3 regions of the Streptomyces sp. NEAU-sy36 genome follow, and region 3 is predicted to be linked to each of the others. Evidence: riboswitches for the same ligand, from Rfam matches in the RefSeq annotation. Region 3 holds a riboswitch; each other region holds the start of a gene.

Region 1 (7,126 bases), 1.7 Mb from region 3:
GCCGGTGGGCAGATCGGGGCCCGGGACGTGCTTCATCAGCGCGTCCAGGTCCGCGTTCGGGTGCCTGATCAGATGGCGGGCGGCGGCGACGACCTCGCGCAGATTGTGCGGCGGCATGTTCGTGGCCATGCCGACCGCGATGCCCGAGGAGCCGTTGACCAGCAGGTTCGGGAAGGCGGCGGGCAGCGCCACCGGTTCCTGCTCCTGGCCGTCGTAGTTCGGCGCGAAGTCGACCGTGTCCTCGTCGATCGACTCGGTCATCAGGCTCGTCGCCTCGGCCATCCGGCACTCGGTGTACCGCATGGCGGCCGGCGGGTCGTCGTTGCCCAGCGAACCGAAGTTGCCGTGGCCGTCGACCAGCGGCAGGCGCATGGAGAAGGGCTGGGCCATGCGCACCAGGGCGTCGTAGATCGACGCGTCGCCGTGCGGGTGCAGCTTGCCCATGACCTCGCCGACGACACGGGCGCACTTCACATAGCCGCGCTCGGGGCGCAGGCCCATCTCGTTCATCTGGTAGACGATCCGGCGGTGCACCGGCTTGAGGCCGTCACGGGCGTCCGGCAGGGCGCGCGAGTAGATGACCGAGTACGCGTACTCGAGGTAGGAGCCACGCATCTCGTCCACGACGTCGATGTCGAGGATCTTCTCCTCGTACGAATCGTCGGGCGGCGGGGTCTTCGTGCTGCGGCGGGCCATCGCTGCCGGCTCCTCCTGATCTGGTCGCTCGCCTTCGGGGCGCGCACCCTTCGGCTCGCTCTTGCTGAAGCGGTTGACGGATCTGTCGCGGACCATTGTGGACCGGGGCACTGACAAGCCGGGCCGCGACCCGGTCCACGAGCCGTTCGCCGGCGGGCTCCACGACCCGCCCGCGAACGGCCCCGGACCATGCCGCGCCCGGTTCCGGGCCCGGGCGTCGCTCCGCCCGGCCCCCGCCCGCACCCCTGTCCGCACCCCGGCCCGCGCGGCTCGCCCGGCGCCCCGGGCGATCACGGATCCGGGTCCGACGCAGGCTACGCGATCCGCTGTGGGCGTACGTGCCGCGGGAACTTCGCCGGGGCCTCGCACGCTTTGCATACAGTGGCAGGAACGGCAGGAAAAACGCGGTTTCCACAACCGCCTCCGCTCGCGAAGGGACGTACATGCCCATGGGTCACACGACCACAGCCGAGGCAGGCTCCGGGGGCCTGACAGCGACCGAGCACCGCCTGGCCAACGGTCTGCGCGTGGTGCTCTCCGAGGACCACCTGACCCCCGTGGCGGCCGTCTGCCTCTGGTACGACGTCGGCTCCCGCCACGAGGTCAAGGGGCGCACCGGCCTGGCCCACCTTTTCGAGCACCTGATGTTCCAGGGCTCGGGGCAGGTCAAGGGCAACGGCCACTTCGAACTGGTGCAGGGCGCCGGCGGCTCGCTCAACGGCACCACCAGCTTCGAGCGCACCAACTACTTCGAGACCATGCCCGCCCACCAGCTGGAGCTGGCGCTCTGGCTGGAGGCCGACCGCATGGGCTCCCTGCTGACCGCCCTGGACGACGAGTCCATGGAGAACCAGCGGGACGTCGTGAAGAACGAGCGCCGCCAGCGTTACGACAACGTTCCCTACGGGACGGCCTTCGAGCGGCTGACCGCCCTGTCGTATCCCGAGGGCCACCCGTACCACCACACGCCGATCGGCTCAATGGCGGACCTGGACGCGGCCACCCTGGAGGACGCCCGCCAGTTCTTCCGCACCTACTACGCGCCGAACAACGCGGTGCTCTCCGTGGTCGGCGACATCGACCCCGAGCAGACCCTCGCCTGGGTGGAGAAGTACTTCGGGTCCATCCCGTCGCACGACGGCAAGCCCGCGCCCCGGGACGGTTCCCTGCCGGACGTCATCGGCGAGCAGCTGCGCGAGGTCGTCGTCGAGGAGGTCCCGGCGCGCGCCCTGATGGCCGCCTACCGGCTGCCCCACGACGGCACCCGCGCCTGCGACGCGGCCGACCTCGCCCTGACCGTCCTCGGCGGCGGCGAGTCCTCCCGGCTCTACAACCGGCTGGTGCGCCGCGACCGTACGGCCGTGGCGGCCGGCTTCGGCCTGCTGCGTCTGGCCGGCGCGCCCTCCATGGGCTGGCTGGACGTGAAGACCTCCGGCGACGTGGAGGTGCCGGTCATCGAGGCCGCCATCGACGAGGAGCTGGCCCGGTTCGCCGAGGAAGGCCCCACCGCCGAGGAGATGGAGCGCGCCCAGGCCCAGTTGGAGCGCGAGTGGCTGGACCGGCTCGGCACGGTCGCGGGCCGCGCCGACGAACTGTGTCGCTACGCCGTCCTGTTCGGTGACCCGCAGCTCGCCCTGAACGCCGTGCCGCGCATCCTCGAGGTCACCCCGGAGGAGGTCCGGGAGGTCGCCAAGGCCCGTCTGCGCCCCGACAACCGCGCGGTCCTGGTCTACGAGCCCAAGTCCCCGGAGAACGTCGAGGACGCCGACCTGCCCGAGGACCCCGAGTCGGAAGCCACCGTAGAGGCCGGCAACGAGAACGAGGAGACGGCCAAGTGACCGAGCAGCTCGCCACCATGGACTTCCACCCCCGGCCACAGCCCGGTGAGGCCAGGCCCTGGGCCTTCCCGGCCCCCGAGCGCGCCGCGCTCGACAACGGCCTGACCGTGCTGCGCTGCCACCGACCCGGCCAGCAGGTCGTCGCCGTGGAGGTGCTGCTCGACGCGCCGCTGGACGCCGAGCCGGCCGGCCTGGACGGCGTGGCCACCATCATGGCGCGGGCCTTCTCCGAGGGCACCGACCGGCACTCCGCCGAGGAGTTCGCCGCCGAGCTGGAGCGCGCGGGCGCCACCCTCGACGCGCACGCCGACCACCCCGGCGTCCGGCTCAGCCTGGAGGTCCCCGCCTCCCGCCTGGCCAAGGGCCTCGGCCTGGTAGCCGACGCGCTGCGCGCCCCCGCCTTCGCCGAGAGCGAGATCGAGCGCCTGGTCCGCAACCGCCTGGACGAGATCCCGCACGAGCTGGCCAACCCCGCCCGCCGTGCCGCCAAGGAGCTGTCCAGGGAGCTGTTCCCGGCGGCCTCGCGCATGTCCCGGCCGCGCCAGGGCACCGAGGAGACCGTCGAGAAGATCGACGCCCCCGCCGTACGCGCCTTCTACGAGCGCCATGTGCGCCCCGGCACGGCCACCGCCGTGGTGGTCGGCGACCTCACCGGCATCGACCTGGACGCGCTGCTCGCCGACACCCTGGGCGCCTGGACCGGCACGCCCGGAGAGCCCCGGCCCGTGCCGGCGGTGACGGCCGACGACACCGGACGCGTCGTCATCGTGGACCGGCCCGGCGCCGTCCAGACGCAGCTGCTCATCGGCCGGATCGGCCCCGACCGGCACGACCGGGTGTGGCCCGCCCAGGTGCTCGGCACCTACTGCCTCGGCGGCACCCTCACCTCCCGCCTGGACCGCGTGCTGCGCGAGGAGAAGGGCTACACCTACGGGGTGCGCTCCTTCGGCCAGGTCCTGCGCTCGGCCCCGGACGGCACCGGCGCGTCGATGCTCGCCATCAGCGGCTCGGTGGACACGCCCAACACCGGCCCCGCCCTCGACGACCTGTGGAAGGTGCTGCGCACCCTCGCGGCGGAGGGCCTGACCGACGCCGAGCGGGACGTCGCCGTGCAGAACCTCGTCGGGGTCGCGCCGCTGAAGTACGAGACCGCGGCGGCCGTCGCGAGCACCCTCGCCGACCAGGTCGAGCAGCACCTGCCCGACGACTTCCAGGCGACGCTGTACCGGCAACTGGCCGCCACGGGCACGGTGGAGGCGACCGCGGCCGTCGTCAACGCCTTCCCGGTGGACCGCCTGGTGACCGTCCTGGTCGGTGACGCGGCGCAGATCAAGGCGCCGGTCGAGGCGCTGGGGATCGGCGACGTCACCGTGGTGGCGGCCGAGTAACGGCACACAGGGGACGGGGCCCTGGCGACCTACGGGTCGTCAGGGCCCCTGTTGTTCCACTCTCTTCCTCAGATGTCCGAATTGGGGCGGAGGTTGCCCGTCTGCCCTGTGGGATGCGCTACAAAAACCCTGATCTGTTTGGGGATCGAGAGCCGGTCCGCTTAGCGTCATCCGGGCTGTTCGTCGGGCAGTGCGCCGCACCCGCGGCACCGGACAGTCATCGCCGAGTCCCCGTACGGCGCGAGCCAGGGGAGCCGGGGACCCACACGTCCCTGGGGTGAATCGGGCACCCGCGCGTGACGCGAGGGAGTCCGTAGGAGACCTTCCTGCTCCGAACCCGTCAGCTAACCCGGTAGGCGAGAGGGAAGGAAAGGACCAGCCACTCCATGGCGTTCATGTGCGCCACCGGGAAGCACCGCAAGCCCGGCCGGGTCAAGCGAACCACCGCCCAGGCGGCCGGTGTCGCGGCCCTGACGACCACCGGCGTCATCGGCACCCTCGCGGCCTCCCCGGCGCTCGCCGCCGAGCGCCCCGCGGAACAGACCGGCCTCACCCCCGTACTCGCCGCGAGCGACGACGTCGCCGCGCACATCGACGCGCAGGCCGCCGCCCAGCAGCGGGCCGCCGAGCGCAAGGCGGCCCAGGAGGCCGCTGCCAAGCGGGTGAAGGAGGCGCGCGAGGCGGAGGCCCGTGCCGCCCGCGAGGCCGAGCGCAAGCGGCTGAACGCCTTCGTCGCCCCGATCGCGCACTCCTACGTGTCCACCGGTTACGAGGCCAGCAGCTCGCTGTGGTCCTCCGGGTCCCACACCGGCATCGACTTCCATGCCGCCGGCGGCACCCCGGTGCACGCGGTCGGCGTCGGCACCGTCGTCTCCACCGGCTGGGGCGGGGCGTACGGCAACCAGATCGTGATCCGCATGGCCGACGGCATGTACACCCAGTACGGCCATCTGTCGTCCATCGGCGTCACGGTGGGCCAGCAGGTCACCGCCGGCCAGCAGATCGGCCTGTCCGGCGCCACCGGCAACGTCACCGGCCCGCACCTGCACTTCGAGGCGCGCACCAGCCCCGACTACGGCTCCGACGTCGACCCCGTCGCCTACCTGCGCAACCACGGCGTGAACGTCTGACCGAGCCAGCGCGACCCCGCACGGCACCCGAAGCCCCGGCCACCGAGCCGGGGCTTTCGCCTTTTCCCGCGGTGCTCCGGTGGTCCCGTGTTCCGGCGGCCCCTGTCCAAAAAATATCCCCGGATTCCGGTCCGCCGTCGGAAAAGGCGGTGCGGTGGAATAGAGTCACCGGAATAGAGTCATGGGAAAACGCGTCCGTCGTCGGCGTCGTGTCGCGGGATCAAGACGGAGGTCGGTCATGCGTATTCCGGCGCAGTCGGTGTGCACGGCGATCCGGGACGACATCGTCGCGGGCGTCCTCGAACGCGGCGGCCGTCTCACCGAGGAGGTGCTGGCCCGCCGTTACGGGGTCTCGCGCGTCCCCGTGCGCGAGGCCCTGCGTACCCTGGAGGCGGAGGGCTTCGTGGTGACGCGCCGGCACGCGGGCGCCTGTGTGGCCGAGCCGAGCGAGCAAGAGGCCGCCGACCTGCTGGAGATGCGTCTGCTCCTGGAACCGCTCGGCGCCGCCCGGGCCGCCCGGCGGCGCACCGAGGCGCATCTGAAGGTGCTGCGCGGACTGGTCAGGCTGGGGCAGGAGCGCGCCCGGCGGGGCGACGGCGAAGAACTGCGCGCACTGGACGGCTGGTTCCACGAGACGCTGGCCCAGGCCTGCGGCAGCCCCTCGCTGACCTCCACCCTCCTCCAGCTGCGCCACAAGATCGCCTGGATGTACGTGCTCGACGCGCCGCCGGACCCGGTCGGCACCTGGACGGAGCACGGCGCGATCGTGGACGCGGTGGCGCGCGGAGACGGGGCGCGCGCCCGCACGGTGACCGCGCTGCACGCCGAGCGGGCGGCGGCCGAGCACCGGCTGCGCGTGCCCGGTGGCGCCGAGCGCGTGAGGACTTCGCAACATGCCGTAAACATGTCGGGCGCACAGAATTAACACGGGTGCCGTATACAAAGGGGTGGGTATTCTACGGGCCGGTATTTCCCCTATTTCTCCGGTGCCGTGAATTGCGGACCCCGGGTGAATGGGGTGGGCGTTCCACTGTGAAAGCGCCGGAAATCGCGAATTCAGACTCGCTCGCGATGGCCGCAAGGGGGACTCGCGGGTCTTCGCCGGTCCGCCGGTCGCCGTCGTGCGGTGCGGGCGGTGGCGGGACGGCCCGCACCGTCACCCCGCCCGCGCCGAGCCGGCGGACCGGCCCGAACCGGGCGTCATGGGAGTGCGGAACCGGGCGTCGCGCCACTGCGCGGAAGCCCGGCCCCTCGAAGGCCCGATGCCGCTCAGACGGTCTCGGGCAGCTCGTCCAGTCCCTCGGCGACCAGCTTGGCCAGCCGGTCCAGGGCGGCCTCGGCGCCCTCGGCGTCGGAGGCGAGCACGATCTCCTCGCCGCCCTGGGCGCCCAGCCCCAGGACGCCGAGCATGCTGGCCGCGTTGACCGGGGTGCCACCGGCCTTGGAGATCGTCACCGGGATGCCCGAGGCCGACGCGGCCCGGACGAAGATGGAGGCGGGGCGGGCGTGGAGACCCTCGGCCCAGCCGACGTTGACGCGGCGCTCAGCCATGTGTTGCTGCCCTTCACTCTTCAGGGTTGTCTAGACCAGTCTTCCATATGGTGAACCGTGCCTGGAGAGGGGCTGCGCACCCCCTCCACCGTGCCGTCGTGACCGCACCCTCGGCCCGGCGTCCGTCCCCACAGACTGCCCCGCGCCGTTGCCGGACGCTAGCCGTACTCTGGGGCGCATGCGAACCTCGGCGGAACCGCAGGGCCGGTACGAGTACCCCGCGCACTGGGAGGCGGACGTGGTGCTGCGGGACGGGGGCACCGCCCGCATCCGGCCCATCACCGTCGACGACGCCGACCGCCTGGTCCACTTCTACGAGCAGGTGTCGGACGAGTCCAAGTACTACCGCTTCTTCGCGCCCTACCCCCGGCTGTCCGCCAAGGACGTGCACCGCTTCACCCACCACGACTTCGTCGACCGGGTGGGGCTCGCGGCCACCGTGGGCGGCGAGTTCATCGCCACGGTCCGCTACGACCGCATCGGTGCCGGCGGCACCCCCGCGTCCGCGCCCGCCGACGAGGCG
Region 2 (7,126 bases), 430 kb from region 3:
CTCGATGCTCAACAGCTACTCCGGCTGGGCCGCGGCGGCCTCGGGCTTCCTGCTCGACAACGACCTGCTGATCGTCACCGGCGCCCTGGTCGGCTCCTCCGGTGCCTACCTCTCCTACATCATGTGCAAGGCGATGAACCGGTCGTTCATCTCGGTCATCGCCGGCGGCTTCGGCATCGAGGCCACGGCCTCCGACGGCGGCGCGCACGGTGAGCACCGCGAGATCTCGGCCGAGGAGACCGCCGAACTGCTGGCCGCCGCGTCGAGCGTGGTCATCACGCCGGGTTACGGCATGGCCGTCGCCCAGGCGCAGTACCCGGTGGCCGAGCTGACCCGCCTGCTGCGCGAGCGCGGTGTCGACGTCCGCTTCGGCGTCCACCCCGTCGCCGGGCGGCTCCCCGGGCACATGAACGTGCTGCTGGCGGAGGCGAAGGTGCCCTACGACATCGTGCTGGAGATGGACGAGATCAACGACGACCTGGCCGAGACCGACGTCGTCCTGGTCATCGGCGCCAACGACACCGTCAACCCGGCCGCGGCCGAGGACCCCGCCAGCCCGATCGCGGGCATGCCGGTGCTGCGGGTCTGGGAGGCGCGGAACGTCGTCGTCTTCAAGCGCTCCATGGCCACCGGTTACGCGGGTGTGCAGAACCCGCTGTTCTTCCGGGAGAACTCCCAGATGCTCTTCGGCGACGCCAAGGCACGGGTCGACGACATCGTGGGGGCGCTCTCCGCGGCCCGGACGATGCACGCCGCGGTGTAGTCCGAGGGCTTTCCCCCACGCATGTGACGCTTCGTCAGGGCCCGGCGGCAAGAGTCGCCGGGCCCTCGTCACGACCGGTTCAGGACAGCGCCGTCAGCCCCGGCGCGAAGGTGATCAGCAGCGGCAGGAGCGGCACCAGCGCGGCCACCGTCGTGGTCAGGGCCCGGTGGCGGCGCAGCAGCCGAGGGGGCGGCTCCAGCAGGCGGTCCACCCGCTCGCCCAGCAGCCGGCGGCTGGAGGCGCAGGACAGGACGCCCCGGTGCTGGTTGAGCTCGATCAGCGCGAGGGCGGTGGTCAGATGGCCGCAGCGCCGGGAGGCGGCGTCGTCGGCGGCCAGTTCCACCAGACGGTGGGTCTGGTCGCGGAAGTGGGCGAAGAGCGGCACCCGGGGGAAGCCCGCGGCGAGCGCGGCGGACAGGTGCAGCAGCCAGTCGTGGTGGGCGCGCGCGTGGCCGCGTTCATGGGTGAGGACGGCGTCCAGCTGATGGCCGGTGAGCCGGTGCAGCGCCCCGGTGGTCACCACCAGCTGCGGGGGGTGGCCCGGCAGCCACCAGGCGTCCGGATACTCGTCCTCCAGGACCAGCATCGGGCCGCGCGCGGCCGGCAGCCCGGCCGGCAGATCCGGCGCCCGCTCCCGCAGTTGGGCGCGGGCCTGGCCCCGGCTGCGGCGGACCTCCACCAGTTCCCGGCCGAGCATCGCGGTCGTCCAGGCGGCCCCGCAGGCCAGCCCCACGGTGAGCAGGGCGGCCCACACCGGGGCCGCGGAGAGGTCGTAGGCGGCCGTGACGGCGGGCGGCGCGGGGGCGAACACATGGTCGCGCACGGTGCGGAAGACGGCCGCGGCGCCGAGGGTCAGCCCGGCCAGACAGCACAGCAGGACGGTGGCGACCAGGCACTGCCACACCCACAGCGCGACCACGGGTTCCCGTTCGGGCCAGTCGGCCCGGGTCAGCGCGCGCGGTGCCGGTACGGCCGCCGTCAGTGCGACGACGCTCAGCAGGAGCAGGCAGACGGTCATGCCGGGGCTCCGGTTCCTGGTCCGAGAGGGGCGGGAAGGAAAGGGGCGGTGCGGGTACGGGTGGTGCGGCGTGGGGCGGTGCGCGCGGGCGCCCGCCGGGGTGTGGTGCCTGTCCTCGCCAGTATGACGAAGAGGGGCGCCGCGAGTCAGGTACCGGAACACAGACCGTCCGCTCCGGCATCCGCGCGCGGCGCCCGGTGCCGGATCAGACCGACGGCACGATCCGCCCGGTGACCTCGCCGAGTCCGACGCTGGTCCCGTTCGGGCCCGGGGCCCACGCCGACAGCGTCACCACGTCGCCGTCCTCCAGGAAGGCGCGCTTGCCGTCGGGGAGGTCGAGGGGGTCACGGCCGTTCCAGGTCAGCTCCAGCAGCGAGCCGCGCTGCCGCTCGTCGGGCCCGCTGACGGTGCCGGAGCCGTACAGGTCGCCGGTGCGCAGCGAGGCGCCGTTGACCGTCATCTGGGCGAGCTGCTGCGCGGCGGTCCAGTACATGGTGGAGAACGGCGGCTCGGACACCACGTGGCCGTTGACGGCGACCGAGATCCGCAGGTCGTAGCCGCCGGGCTCGATGCCGGGGGCGGCGTCGTCCAGGTAGGGGAGCAGCGGGTGGGTGCGCTCGGGCGGGGCCGTCTTGGCGTGCTCCAAGGCCTCCAGCGGGGTGATCCACGCCGACACCGAGGTCGAGAACGACTTGCCGAGGAACGGGCCGAGGGGCACGTACTCCCAGGCCTGGATGTCCCGCGCCGACCAGTCGTTGAGCAGGCACAGCCCGAAGACGTGCTCCCGGAAGTCGCCGAGCGCGACCGGGGACCCCAGCTCGGTCGGCACGCCCACGACGAAGCCGACCTCGGCCTCGATGTCCAGCCGGATCGACGGCCCGAACACGGGCGCCGGGTCGGCGGGGCCCTTGCGCTGCCCGGAGGGCCGTACGACGTCCGTGCCGGAGACCACCACGGTGCCGGCGCGGCCGTGGTAGCCGATCGGCAGGTGCTTCCAGTTCGGGGTGAGGGAGTCCGGGGCGTCCGGGCGGAAGATCTTGCCGACGTTGCGGGCGTGGTTCTCCGAGGCGTAGAAGTCGACGTAGTCCGCGACCTCGAAGGGCAGGTGCAGGTCCACCTCGGACAGCGGGTGGAAGAGCGGCTCCAGGGTCTCGCGGTGCGCGGGGTCGGTGACCCAGGAGGTGATCGCGGCGCGCACCTCGGACCAGGCGGCGCGGCCCGCCGCGAGCAGTGGGTTGAGGGTGGGGCGGGCGAGCAGCGCGTGGTGCGGCGAGCCCAGGGCGGCGGCCGCGGCGCCCGCGTCGAGGACCTGGTCCCCGAGCCGGACGCCGACCCGGCGCTCCCGGCTGCCGGAGGGCGAGAACACGCCATAGGGAAGGTTGTGCGGACCGAAGGGGTCGCCCTCGGGGACGTCGAAGGGGGGCATGGGGTACTGCCTCGCTCTCATCCGGGCCATGCATGGCGCTGTTCCATGTGGTCGGCCACACGTTACGGCCGCGACGCGCCTCTTGGGCAGTGCCCGCCGGGGGCGCCCCGGCCGCGCCCCGGCCGGCCGGGCCGGGCCCCCGGACCGTGCCGCGCGCCCGGCGGCACATCCGGCCGCGGCCCGCGGCAGGTCCCCATCAGGGGCGCCACGGCGCGCACTTGGGGGCGGTCGGCACGCAAGTACGCGCGACGACGGATGAGTCGGCGGAGTCGCGGGATCCGTATTCTCTGCTCATGGCACCCTCCCCCGCGTACGCACTGATCGCCACCGACCTGGACGGGACGCTGCTGCGCGGCGACGACACCGTCTCCGAGCGCACGCTCTCGGCGCTCGCGCGGGCGGCCCGGACCGGCGCCCGGCACCTGGTGGTGACCGGCCGTCCGGCCCCCAGAGTGCGGCCGCTGCTGGCGGCCCTCGGCTGCACGGGGCTCGCGGTGTGCGGGCAGGGGGCGCAGGTCTACGACGCCGGGGCCGACCGCCTGCTGTGGTCGGTGCGGCTCGACCGGGAGCAGGCCGAGGCCGCGCTCGGCAAGATCGAGGCCGAGGTGGGGCAGGTGTACGCGGCCGTCGACCAGGACGGGGTGGAGGGGCTCACGCTGATCGAGCCGGGCTACCGGATGCCCCATCCGACGCTGCCCGCGGTGCGGGTGGGCCGGCGCGACGATCTGTGGGGGGCGCCGATCAGCAAGGTGCTGCTGCGCCACGCCACCCTGTCCGACGACGAGTTGGCGGCGGTGGCGCGCTCGGTGGTGGGGCCGCTGGCCACGGTCACCATGTCGGGTCCGGGGACGGTGGAGCTCCAGCCGTGCGGGGTGACCAAGGCGACCGGTCTGGCGCTGGCCGCCGAGCGGCTCGGTGTCGCCGCGGAACGCTCGCTGGCCTTCGGCGACATGCCCAACGACGTCCCGATGTTCCGGTGGGCGGCGCACGGGGTCGCCATGGCCGACGCCCATCCGGAGCTGAAGGCGGTGGCCGACGAGGTCACCACGTCGAACGAGGACGACGGCATCGCCGTCGTCCTCGAAAGACTGTTCCCGGCGGGTTGACGGGGTGCCGTCGACCCGGGCGGGCGCCGGTCAGTAGGCGCTGTTGACGTTGTCCATGGAGCCGTAGCGGTGGGCCGCGTAGTTGCAGGCGGCGGTGATGTTGGCGACCGGGTCGTAGATGTTCCAGGAGGTTCCGGCCACGTGGTACGCGTTGAAGGTCGGGTCGATCACCTGGAGCAGGCCCTTGGACGGGATGCCCTTGGCGGCGTTGGAGTCCCACAGGTTGATGGCGTTCGGGTTGCCCGAGGACTCGCGCATGATGTTGCGGTAGATGCCGTTGTAGGAGCCCGGGATGCCCTTCTGGCTCATGATCGCCAGGGACTCGCGGATCCAGCCGTCGAGGTTGTTCGGGTACCCGGCGGTGGTGACGGAGGCCGAGGTGGTGGCGGTGGCCGCGGAGGCGCTGGCGGCCCCCACGAGCGGCATGGCGATCACGGCGGCGCCGGTGCCGGCGACGGCGAGCATACGGACGACGCGGTTGGTGCGGGTGCGGCGCGACTGAACGGCAGCAGGCATGGGGACGTTCCTCTCCTACGCCTGCGAGGTGAGCTGTCGGGTTCGGGCGGGGAGGTGCCCGGCCGTGCCCCGCGAGAGGCACGGCTTAACCCCAAGCCGACCCGGTGCGACCGCGTGTCGCGGCATGCGCTGCGTCACGTGTGTCGTCCGGTCCGGCGACTTACCTGGGTCCCCCGCTCCTGCCGTACGAATGAGTTCGTTGATGGGTGTACGGGCGGCGGCAGGATTCGGCGTCCGCCCGATGGGTCGGGAACGTATGCGAGAGCACATGTCGGGAACAAGTGCCGGATTCATCCGATGAGGCATTTGACCTTGATCATTAGCCTATGGGGTACTTGATCCTTTGCGATTGCCAACGTTCAACTCGCTTGCCGGGCAAGGCGATAGGGGGTCCCGGGTGGCCGGCCGGCGGCAGGGGGCGGGTGTGGCCCAATTCACCAAATGGCAAACTGTGTTAAATCGGGCATGGGGGATTCCCGGCATTCGTCCCCCGGTGGGGTGGCGCGGATGCTCCGCTCACCTCGGGGCTCGCGACGAAGCTCGGATTTTCCTGTTAAGTCGAGAAATGTCTGTTCTTCTCATCCGATCGAAGGGGTGCCGGATGTGCTCCGATACCGCCCGGGCTGGACGGGTGGGCGCTATCGGTGATCGAAACCGGACCGGATACGCTGACTTGAGTGATGGCAGCGACCTATCGACAAACCGTGTAATCGCCAGCAGACACCAGCAGACAGGAGACCCCTCGTGACCGTCGTCGGGCCGTTCGGGCTGAGCGTGCGGGACCAGGCTCTCGAAGCCGATGTCCAGGCCGGATTGGCGGCTGTCGAGGAAGGCCTGCTAGAGGCCACCAAGAGCGAGGTCCCGTTCATCACCGGGGCCGCGCAGCACCTCGTACGGGCCGGCGGGAAGCGGTTCAGGCCGCTGCTCGTGATGCTCGCGGCGCAGTTCGGCGACCCCTACGCGCCCGGAGTGGTGCCGTCGGCCGTGGTGGTGGAGCTGACCCACCTCGCCACGCTGTACCACGACGACGTCATGGACGAGGCCGCCGTACGCCGGGGCGTGGACAGCGCCAACACCCGCTGGGGCAACTCCGTCGCGGTCCTCACCGGCGACTTCCTCTTCGCCCGCGCCTCCCAGATCCTCGCCGACCTCGGCCCCGAGGCGGTCCGGGTGCAGGCCCTCGCGTTCGAACGGCTGGTCACCGGCCAGATCCTGGAGACCGCGGGCCCCACCGACGGCCGTGACCCGGTGGAGCACTACCTGGACGTGCTCGCCGGCAAGACGGGCTCCCTGGTGGCGGTCTCCTGCCGGTTCGGCGCGATGATGTCCGGCGCCGACGAGACGGTCGTGGACGTGCTCACCCAGTACGGCGAGCGGCTCGGCGTGGCCTTCCAGCTCGCCGACGACTACCTGGACATCGCCTCCGACTCCCACGAGTCCGGCAAGACCCCCGGCACCGACCTGCGCGAGGGCATCGCGACCCTCCCCGTGCTCCGGCTGCGCGAGCGCGCCGCCCGGCTCGGCCTGCCGGAGGACATCGCCCTGTGCGAGCTGCTGGACTCCGACCTCAGCGACGACGCCCGGCACGCCGAGGCGCTGACCGCGCTGCGCGCCCACCCGGCACTGGAGCAGGCCCGCCGGGACACCGTGCGCTACGCCGAGGAGGCACGCGCCGCGCTGGCGCCGCTGCGCGAGTGCGACGCCAAGGTCGCGCTGATCGAGCTGTGCGACGCGGTGGTGCACCGCACCGGGTGACCGGCCGGTCCGGTGGACGCCGGGGACCGACCCGTCCGGCGCCCACCGGGTGGCCGTGCCCGCCCGGGTGCTCCATCCTGCCCATAGGGATCCGTTCGAGCCCCTAGGGGTGTCCCTTGCGTGTCATACCGCAGTCGTACGCCGAGTTGCCTCCGTGGTCTGACGATTCCTCAGCGCGGATTTGGTCGTATGGACACCACGGACATCACCACTCCTCACCGATTCGGGTGAGACCGGCGGCTCGGGTGGACCAGCGTGAGAGCAGCCGCCGCCGACGACGGAGGTAAGGCACACATGGCACCGTACGAATCCGACGACGCACAGGGCGCCGACCGGGCCGAGGAAGCGCGCTCGGGCCGCCGCAGGGCCGCCCGGTACGCCGTCCCGGTCGCGGTGGTGGGGGTGGCGGCGGCCACGATCGGGCTGGTCCCGGCCCTCGCCGACTCCGGCGACCCCGACCTGCCCCGGATCACCGCCCAGCAGCTCATCCAGAAGATCGCCGCGTCCGACGTGCAGCGGCTGTCCGGCACCGTGAAGGTCGG
Region 3 (7,126 bases):
GGGGGATGGTCGGGGAGGACGGGCTCATCGCCGACCCACGGGCCCGGCAGCGGCTCGGCGAGGTGCTCGCGCTGCTGGCGGCGGCCGGTTAGGGCCCTTCTCCCGGACCGGGGCCGGGGGGCTGTGCGGGTGCCGTCGTCGTCGCGGCACCCGGTCACCGTCCCGTCCTCACCCGCGCAGTACGTCGTTGCGCCGGCCGTGGGCGGCGTGGCGGGGGCGGGTCACCTTGGAGGAGACCTGGCCGACGATCTCCCAGAAACACACCAGCGCGGTGATCGGCGGAATTCCGAAAATGATCAGCGCCAGCGGGGAATGTGCCGCGTGGCTGACGCACAGGCCGACCGCCATCGCGGAGGCACCCAGCAGAACTCCCCAGGAACGCCGGGCACTTCGGCTCTGCACGGTCGCCCGGAGAATGGACAACGCCGCCACGAGCCATGGTCCGTACACGGTCAGGGGCCACCACCGTGCCAGCCGCATCGGCAGCACCGAGGAAGCGGTGGCGCGGAGTTGGGCGTAGGAATAGGAAAAGGACCAGCCCAGCATGCAGATCGCGCACACCGAGATCGTCGCGATCAGCAGTGTGACGTGTGCGCTGCGCTGGTTCTCACGCGGTGATCCGGGTTCCGTGCGGATGCGCCGGCGGTTCTTCCGGTGGCTGGACCTGCCGTGCGGCGGAGCCGGGGCGGGATTCGCGGCGGACGCGCCGGACAGCATCTGGGCCAGCTCTTCGACCGGGTCCCACTGCATCTCAAGCGTGCTGAACTCATAGTCACACAAAACGTCTTCATCGTGAATCCTGTCCATGGGCCGGGTCCTAGAGCCTCACCATTGCCCGCAGGTACTCACTCTCCAGCTGACTGATTCTCTTCAGGAAATCGTCGAGGAGATCGGAGCAGCCGTCGGTGAACACCTCGCCTTCCTTGCTTTCCAGCCGGAACGTGACCGGCGAGTGGAGATTCAACGCGGTGCGTCTCTCAATGCGTGCCACGGTCAGCTAACGAGCCTCTCGGGAGGAGGGGGTGTGGGGCATTCGGGTGCTTCTGTAACTCGAAAGCGGGGTCCGGCGGTCGTATGACAGCAACTGGCGAAAATACGAATGCCGTTTCGGGAGCCCGCTGTCCTTCGGCGGGCACGACCGGGGACGCGCGCCCCCGGGGAGCGGGCCGGGCGACGGCGGGCCGCACACTTGAGCCGATGAGCACCGAGCGAGCCTTCACCGAGTCCATGCCGTACCCGTACGTCCTGCTGTCCGCCGCCGTCTCCCTCGACGGCTGCCTGGACGACACCGGACCCGAGCGGCTGCTGCTGTCCGGGCCGGCCGACTTCGACCGGGTCGACGCGGTACGGGCCTCGGCCGACGCCCTCCTGGTCGGCGCCGGCACGATCCGCGCCGACAACCCCCGGCTGCTGGTCGGCTCGCCCGAGCGCCGTGCCGCCCGGCTCGCCGAGGGGCGGCCGGAGCACCCGCTGAAGGTCACCGTCACCGCCACCGGCGACCTCGACCCCACCGCCCGGTTCTGGCACACCGGGGGCGACAAGCTCGTCTACACGACCGACCGCGGCGCCGCGCGGGCCGCCCGGCTGCTCGGCGGTGCCGCCGACGTCGTCCCGCTCGGCCCGGACCTCGACTGGCGGGCCCTGCTCGGCCATCTGCGCGCCGAGCGCGGGGTCGGCCGGCTGATGGTGGAGGGCGGGGGCACCGTGCACACCCAGCTCCTGCGGCAGGGGCTGGCCGACGAGCTCCAGCTGGCGGTCGCACCGCTGATCGTCGGCGACCCACGGGCCCCGCGGCTGTTCGGGCCCGGCCGCTACCAGGAGGGACGGCTGCGCCTGGTGGAGACCCGGCGGATCGAGGACGTCGTCCTGATGCGCTACGAGCCCACCGCGCCCGGCACCGGCCCGCTGCCCGCCGCCGCCGACCGGCACTGGCTGCGCACCGCCTGCGAGCTGGCCGCCCTGTGCCCGCCCTCCGGGACGGCCTTCAGCGTCGGCGCGGTCGTGGTCGCCGCCGACGGCACCGAGCTGGCCCGCGGCCACTCCCGGGAAGGGGACGACCCCGTGGTGCACGCCGAGGAGGCGGCGCTCGCCAAGATCGACCCCGCCGACCCGCGGCTGCCCGGCGCCACCGTCTACAGCAGCCTGGAGCCCTGCGCCCGCCGCGCCTCCCGCCCCGCGCCCTGCTCCGAGCTGATCCTGCGGTCCGGGGTGCGCCGGGTGGTGACCGCCTGGCGGGAGCCCGACACCTTCGTCGCGGGCGCCGACGGCACCGGTGTGCTGGTCCGCGGGGGCGCCGAGGTCGTCGTCCTGCCCGCGTACGAGGCCCTCGCCAAGGCCCCGAACCGGCATCTGCTCGGCTGAGCCGGACGGCCCGCCGCAAAGCCGTGTGCTGGGCACCCCGAACATGGCGTACACTGGAATCACCGACGCGGGGTGGAGCAGCTCGGTAGCTCGCTGGGCTCATAACCCAGAGGTCGCAGGTTCAAATCCTGTCCCCGCTACTGAAGACTCAGGGCCGGAATCCATGATCTGGATTCCGGCCCTGAGTGTTTTCCGACGGGTCCACGGCCCCCGTACGGCGCGTCACCCACGGTGACCGTGCGACCGCCGTACGCATAACAACTGAGTCACCATCAAAAACCCGATGACTCCTGAACACCGGCCAACTCGCCCGGATTGACAGCTCCTTGGGCGGTAAGTCCACGCCCCGGAGGCGTAATGATCAAGCCGAACGGCTTGGAAAGTGACGGCCGGGTCTATTAACGTTCGATAACGCAGCGCGGTCGTCCCAGCCGTCACCCGAGACGGCTCCGTGCGCACGCGCCGAATCCCGCAAGGGAACCGGGGAACCACCACCTTGGGGTGAATCACGCGGACACCGTCGTGAACTCAGCGAGTCCACGGCCGGTATACGCGCGTAGGAGACCTTCCTGCTCCGAACCCGTCAGCTAACCCGGTAGGCGGAGGAAGGAAAGGAGCACGCCCCCGTGGCGTCCAACCGGCCTGCCCCACAAGCCCCCTTCGTGCCCGCTCAACGCGATTCCGAGCCGTTCGGCCCCGGACCCGAGGGCGAGGGCTCCTGGGAGGAGTGGAACCCCACCGAGGAGTCCGTCGCCCCGGTCCGCGGCCGGCACCGCGTCGCCAAGCAGCGCGGCGGCTTCGCGCGCAGCTCCACCGTCCTCGGCGTCGGTGTGATCGCCGCCGTCGGCGCGGGCGGCATCGCCAGCGCCAACCCCGGCAAGGCCCCGGTCTCCCTCTCCATGCCGGACCTGCCGTCCGTCTCGGTGCCGCACCTGTCCTCCGTGGAGCACCTCCTCGGCGACGACTCCGCCGAGAAGCACCAGGTCACCGACACCGCGCTCACCGGCATCGGGCAGAGCACCCAGGACGGCACGCACACGGGCGCCGGCGAGGCCCTGCGCAACCGGATCATGGCCCAGGCCGAGCAGCAGCAGGGCCAGGCCGACAGCAAGGCCACCGCCGCCATGGTCGCCGCCGCCCAGCAGCAGAGCGACGCGGCGGCCGCCAAGGCGGAGAAGGAGGCCGCCGACAAGGCCGCCGCCGCCAAGCAGCGGGCCGAGGCCGACGCCAAGAAGGCCGCCGAGGCCAAGCGGCTGGCCGAACTGGCCAAGCAGTACACGCTGCCGGTCGTCTCGTACACGATCACCGGCACCTTCGGGCAGCCCGGCGCCATGTGGTCCTCCGGCTACCACACCGGCCTCGACTTCGCCGCCCCCACCGGCACCCTGATCAAGGCCGTCCACGGCGGCACCATCACCCAGGCCGGCTGGGCCGGCGCCTACGGCTACCGCACCGTCCTCACCCTGGACGACGGCACCGAGCTGTGGTTCTGCCACCAGTCCTCGATCAACGTCTCGGTCGGCCAGAAGGTCACCACCGGCGAGGTCATCGGCCGGGTCGGCGCCACCGGCAACGTCACCGGACCGCACCTGCACCTGGAGGTCCACCCGGGCGGGCAGGCCACCGGCGTCGACCCGGCGCCCTGGCTGCGCGACAAGGGCCTCAACCCCTGAGCACACCGGTCCCCGCGGGGACCGCGGACCGGCGGTGGAATGCGATCACCCGCCGCCGGTGTTGTCGTAGAGCATGACTTCTCTGCGCACACTGGGCTCCAGCGACCTTGAGGTCTTCCCGCTCTGCCTGGGCGGCAACGTGTTCGGCTGGACCGCGGACGAACAGGCATCCTTCGCCGTCCTGGACGCCTACACGGCCGCGGGCGGCAACTTCGTCGACACGGCCGACGTCTACAGCGCCTGGGTGGAGGGCCACCAGGGCGGCGAGTCCGAGACCGTCATCGGCAAGTGGCTCAAGGCCCGCGGCAACCGCTCCGACGTCGTCGTCGCCACCAAGGTCAGCCAGCACCCGCAGTACCAGGGCCTGTCCGCGGCCAACATCAAGGCCGCCGCCGACGCCTCCCTCGCCCGCCTGGGCACCGACTACATCGACCTCTACTACACCCACTTCGACCGGCCCGACGTGCCGGTGGAGGAGATCATCGGCGCCCTGGACGAGCTGGTGAAGGCCGGCAAGGTGCGGCAGATCGCCGCGTCCAACATCAGCGCCGAGCGGCTGCGGGAGTCCCTGGACTTCTCCGCCCGAGAGGGCCTGGCCCGCTACGTGGCGGTCCAGCCCCACTACAACCTGGTCTCCCGCGACACCTACGAGGGCCCGCTCCAGGACCTCGTCGCCCGTGAGGGCCTGTCCTCCGTGCCGTACTTCGCCCTCGCCGCGGGCTTCCTGACCGGCAAGTACCGTCCCGGCCGGCAGGTGGACAGCGCCCGCGCCAACCGGGCCGCGGAGTACGCGGAGACCGAGCGCGGCCAGAAGGTACTCGCCGCCCTCGACGAGATCGCCGCCGCCCACGAGGCACCGCACGCCACCGTCGCCCTCGCCTGGCTGGCCGCCCAGCCGACGATCACCGCCCCGATCGCCTCGGCGCGCACGCTGGACCAGCTCCCGGCCCTGCTGGGCGTCGGCGAGCTGAAGCTGACGGACGACGAGCTGAGGAGGCTGACGGACGCCTCGGCGTAACCGGCCGCTGCGGGCTCCCCTGCGGCGTCAGGTCCGGTACGGGTTGTACGACGTGGCGTACGGTGCCGCCGGGTAGCCGTACCCGGGCCCGCCGTACGCGGGACCGCCCTGTCCGGGGCCGCCGTATCCGTATCCGGGTCCGCCCCACCCCGGTCCGTACCCCTGGTCGTACGGCGCCGGGGCCCAGGCCGTCGGTGCCGGGGCCGCCGTGCGGGCCGCGTACTCCAGCGCGGGCCGGGCCGCGTCCCGGCGCTGCCACAGCTCGTCCAGCAGCTCCCGCTCGCGGGCGACGAAGCCGGCGCCGGCCCGGCCGCGCCGCCCCCGCCGCCGCAGCAGCGCCAGCGCGGTGGCCTGGGTCTCGTACCGGGCCACCGCGCGCGCCGTGGCCCGGCCGCCGTGGTGGCGGGCGAAGTCGCGGGCCATCCGCCGCGCCCGCATCGAGCCCAGGGCGAACGGCTCGGCCGGCCCCAGCCAGCCGGCCAGGACGTAGACGGGCAGCTCCTCGCGCACGGTGCGCAGCTCCCGCTGCCGGGTCCAGATCCCGAGCCAGGTCAGCAGCCCGAACACGGGCAGCATGAAAAGGCCGTAGACGGCGAGGAAGCCGAACTGGCCGAAGGTGGCGGAGCCGTTCCACAGGGCGTGCATGCACATCGCGAGCAGCAGCCCGCCGAGCGGCACCAGCAGCCGCCGGGCACGCTGGTGCGGGCCGCTCAGCGCGGCGACGCCGAAGCCGATGCCGGTGCAGGTGGTGAACAGGGGGTGCGCGAACGGGGACATCACGATGCGCACGAAGAAGGTGGCGGCGGTGACGGAGACGATGCCGTGGCCGCCGGTGAGCCGGTCGGTCCCGAAGGCCGTGCCCAGGTAGAGGATGTTCTCGGTGAACGCGAAGCCGGTGGCGGTGATCCCGGCTATCACCATCCCGTCCACGATCCCGGTGAAGTCGCGCCTGCGGAAGACGAAGACCAGCAGCACGGCCGCGGCCTTGGCGGACTCCTCGACGATCGGGGCTATCACCGTGGCGCCGAGGGTGTTGGCGCTCGCCGGGTCGGCGGTCGAGGTGGCTATCCACTTGGTCGCGAAGCTGTTGGCGACGATGGCTATGAGCGCCGCCGCGAAGGCACCCCAGCAGAACGCGAACACCAGGTTGCGCCAGGGGAAGGGGGCCACCCGGTCCAGCCAGCGGAACGCGGTGACCAGCCAGGGCACCGGCAGCACCGCGAGCCCGAGGCCCACCAGGAACCCCTCGGTCCCGGTCTCCCTGCGCACCAGCGCGAGGATGACCAGGCCGGACATGGCCAGCAGGGTGATCAGCGCGCCGTAGCGCACCCACCGCAGCTGCCACCAGTGCGGGTGCCGCAGCACCGCGTCGCCGGGGATCGGTGGGTACGTCGGATACGCAGGACTGGTGGCCACGGCATCGACCCTAACGGTGGCGGGGCGAGGGGCTGGAGCGGTTTACCGGCGGCGGAAGAGCAGATCGTTCACGACATGTCCCTTGTCCAGTCCCTGTCCCTCGAAACGGGTCAGCGGCCGGAACTCGGGCCGGGGCGCGAAACCGCCGTCGGCCTGCGTGTTCTCGAACTCCGGGTGGGCGCCGAGCACCTCCAGCATCTGCTCGGCGTACGGCTCCCAGTCGGTGGCGCAGTGCACCAGCGCGCCGGACTTCAGCCGGGTGGCGACGAGGTCGAGGAACTCCGGCTGGATCAGCCGCCGCTTGTGGTGGCGCTTCTTGGGCCAGGGGTCGGGGAAGTAGACGCGCAGCCCGTCGAGCGCGTCGGGGCGGAGCATCTCGCGCAGCAGGATGATGGCGTCGCCGTTGCCCACCCGGACGTTGTCCAGTCCGTTCTGGTCGGCGAGGTTCAGCAGATTGCCCTGGCCGGGGGTGTGCACATCCACCGCGAGCACATTGGTGCCGGGGTCGGCGGCGGCCATCCGCGCGGTGGCCTCGCCCATCCCGAACCCGATCTCCAGCACCACGGGACGGTCGTTGCCGAACAGCTCGGCGAGGTCGATCACCCGCTGTCCGTCGATGTCCAGCCCCCAGGCGGGCCACAGCCGCCGCAAGGCGTCG

What was found. Region 3 has a riboswitch for cyclic di-AMP ahead of HZZ00_RS35830 (M23 family metallopeptidase). Riboswitches for the same ligand answer to the same signal wherever they lie in the genome.
Positions count from the first base shown of each region.
Region 1: linked by a shared signal. The riboswitch ahead of HZZ00_RS28090 (M23 family metallopeptidase) and the one ahead of HZZ00_RS35830 (M23 family metallopeptidase) in region 3 are both predicted to bind cyclic di-AMP.
Region 2: linked by a shared signal. The riboswitch ahead of HZZ00_RS33810 (transglycosylase SLT domain-containing protein) and the one ahead of HZZ00_RS35830 (M23 family metallopeptidase) in region 3 are both predicted to bind cyclic di-AMP.

Region 1 is NZ_CP058977.1:6,453,074-6,460,199, reverse strand. It holds gene HZZ00_RS28105 (DNA topoisomerase (ATP-hydrolyzing) subunit A) at 1-696, opposite strand, end outside; gene HZZ00_RS28100 (pitrilysin family protein) at 1,140-2,534, shown strand; gene HZZ00_RS28095 (pitrilysin family protein) at 2,552-3,922, shown strand; cyclic di-AMP (ydaO/yuaA leader) riboswitch at 4,134-4,296, shown strand; gene HZZ00_RS28090 (M23 family metallopeptidase) at 4,309-5,052, shown strand; gene HZZ00_RS28085 (GntR family transcriptional regulator) at 5,291-5,977, shown strand; gene HZZ00_RS28080 (HPr family phosphocarrier protein) at 6,322-6,603, opposite strand; gene HZZ00_RS28075 (bifunctional GNAT family N-acetyltransferase/acetate--CoA ligase family protein) at 6,782-7,126, shown strand, end outside.
Region 2 is NZ_CP058977.1:7,707,230-7,714,355, reverse strand. It holds gene pntB (Re/Si-specific NAD(P)(+) transhydrogenase subunit beta) at 1-763, shown strand, start outside; gene HZZ00_RS33825 (M56 family metallopeptidase) at 843-1,781, opposite strand; gene fahA (fumarylacetoacetase) at 1,987-3,207, opposite strand; gene HZZ00_RS33815 (HAD family hydrolase) at 3,501-4,313, shown strand; gene HZZ00_RS33810 (transglycosylase SLT domain-containing protein) at 4,344-4,829, opposite strand; cyclic di-AMP (ydaO/yuaA leader) riboswitch at 4,833-5,072, opposite strand; gene HZZ00_RS33805 (polyprenyl synthetase family protein) at 5,574-6,584, shown strand; gene HZZ00_RS33800 (outer membrane lipoprotein carrier protein LolA) at 6,879-7,126, shown strand, end outside.
Region 3 is NZ_CP058977.1:8,139,853-8,146,978, reverse strand. It holds gene HZZ00_RS35855 (NADPH-dependent FMN reductase) at 1-92, shown strand, start outside; gene HZZ00_RS35850 (DUF2637 domain-containing protein) at 169-807, opposite strand; gene HZZ00_RS35845 (hypothetical protein) at 818-991, opposite strand; gene HZZ00_RS35840 (dihydrofolate reductase family protein) at 1,228-2,361, shown strand; tRNA gene HZZ00_RS35835 (tRNA-Met) at 2,428-2,501, shown strand; cyclic di-AMP (ydaO/yuaA leader) riboswitch at 2,812-2,980, shown strand; gene HZZ00_RS35830 (M23 family metallopeptidase) at 2,988-4,034, shown strand; gene HZZ00_RS35825 (aldo/keto reductase) at 4,108-5,052, shown strand; gene HZZ00_RS35820 (PrsW family intramembrane metalloprotease) at 5,080-6,468, opposite strand; gene trmB (tRNA (guanosine(46)-N7)-methyltransferase TrmB) at 6,511-7,126, opposite strand, start outside.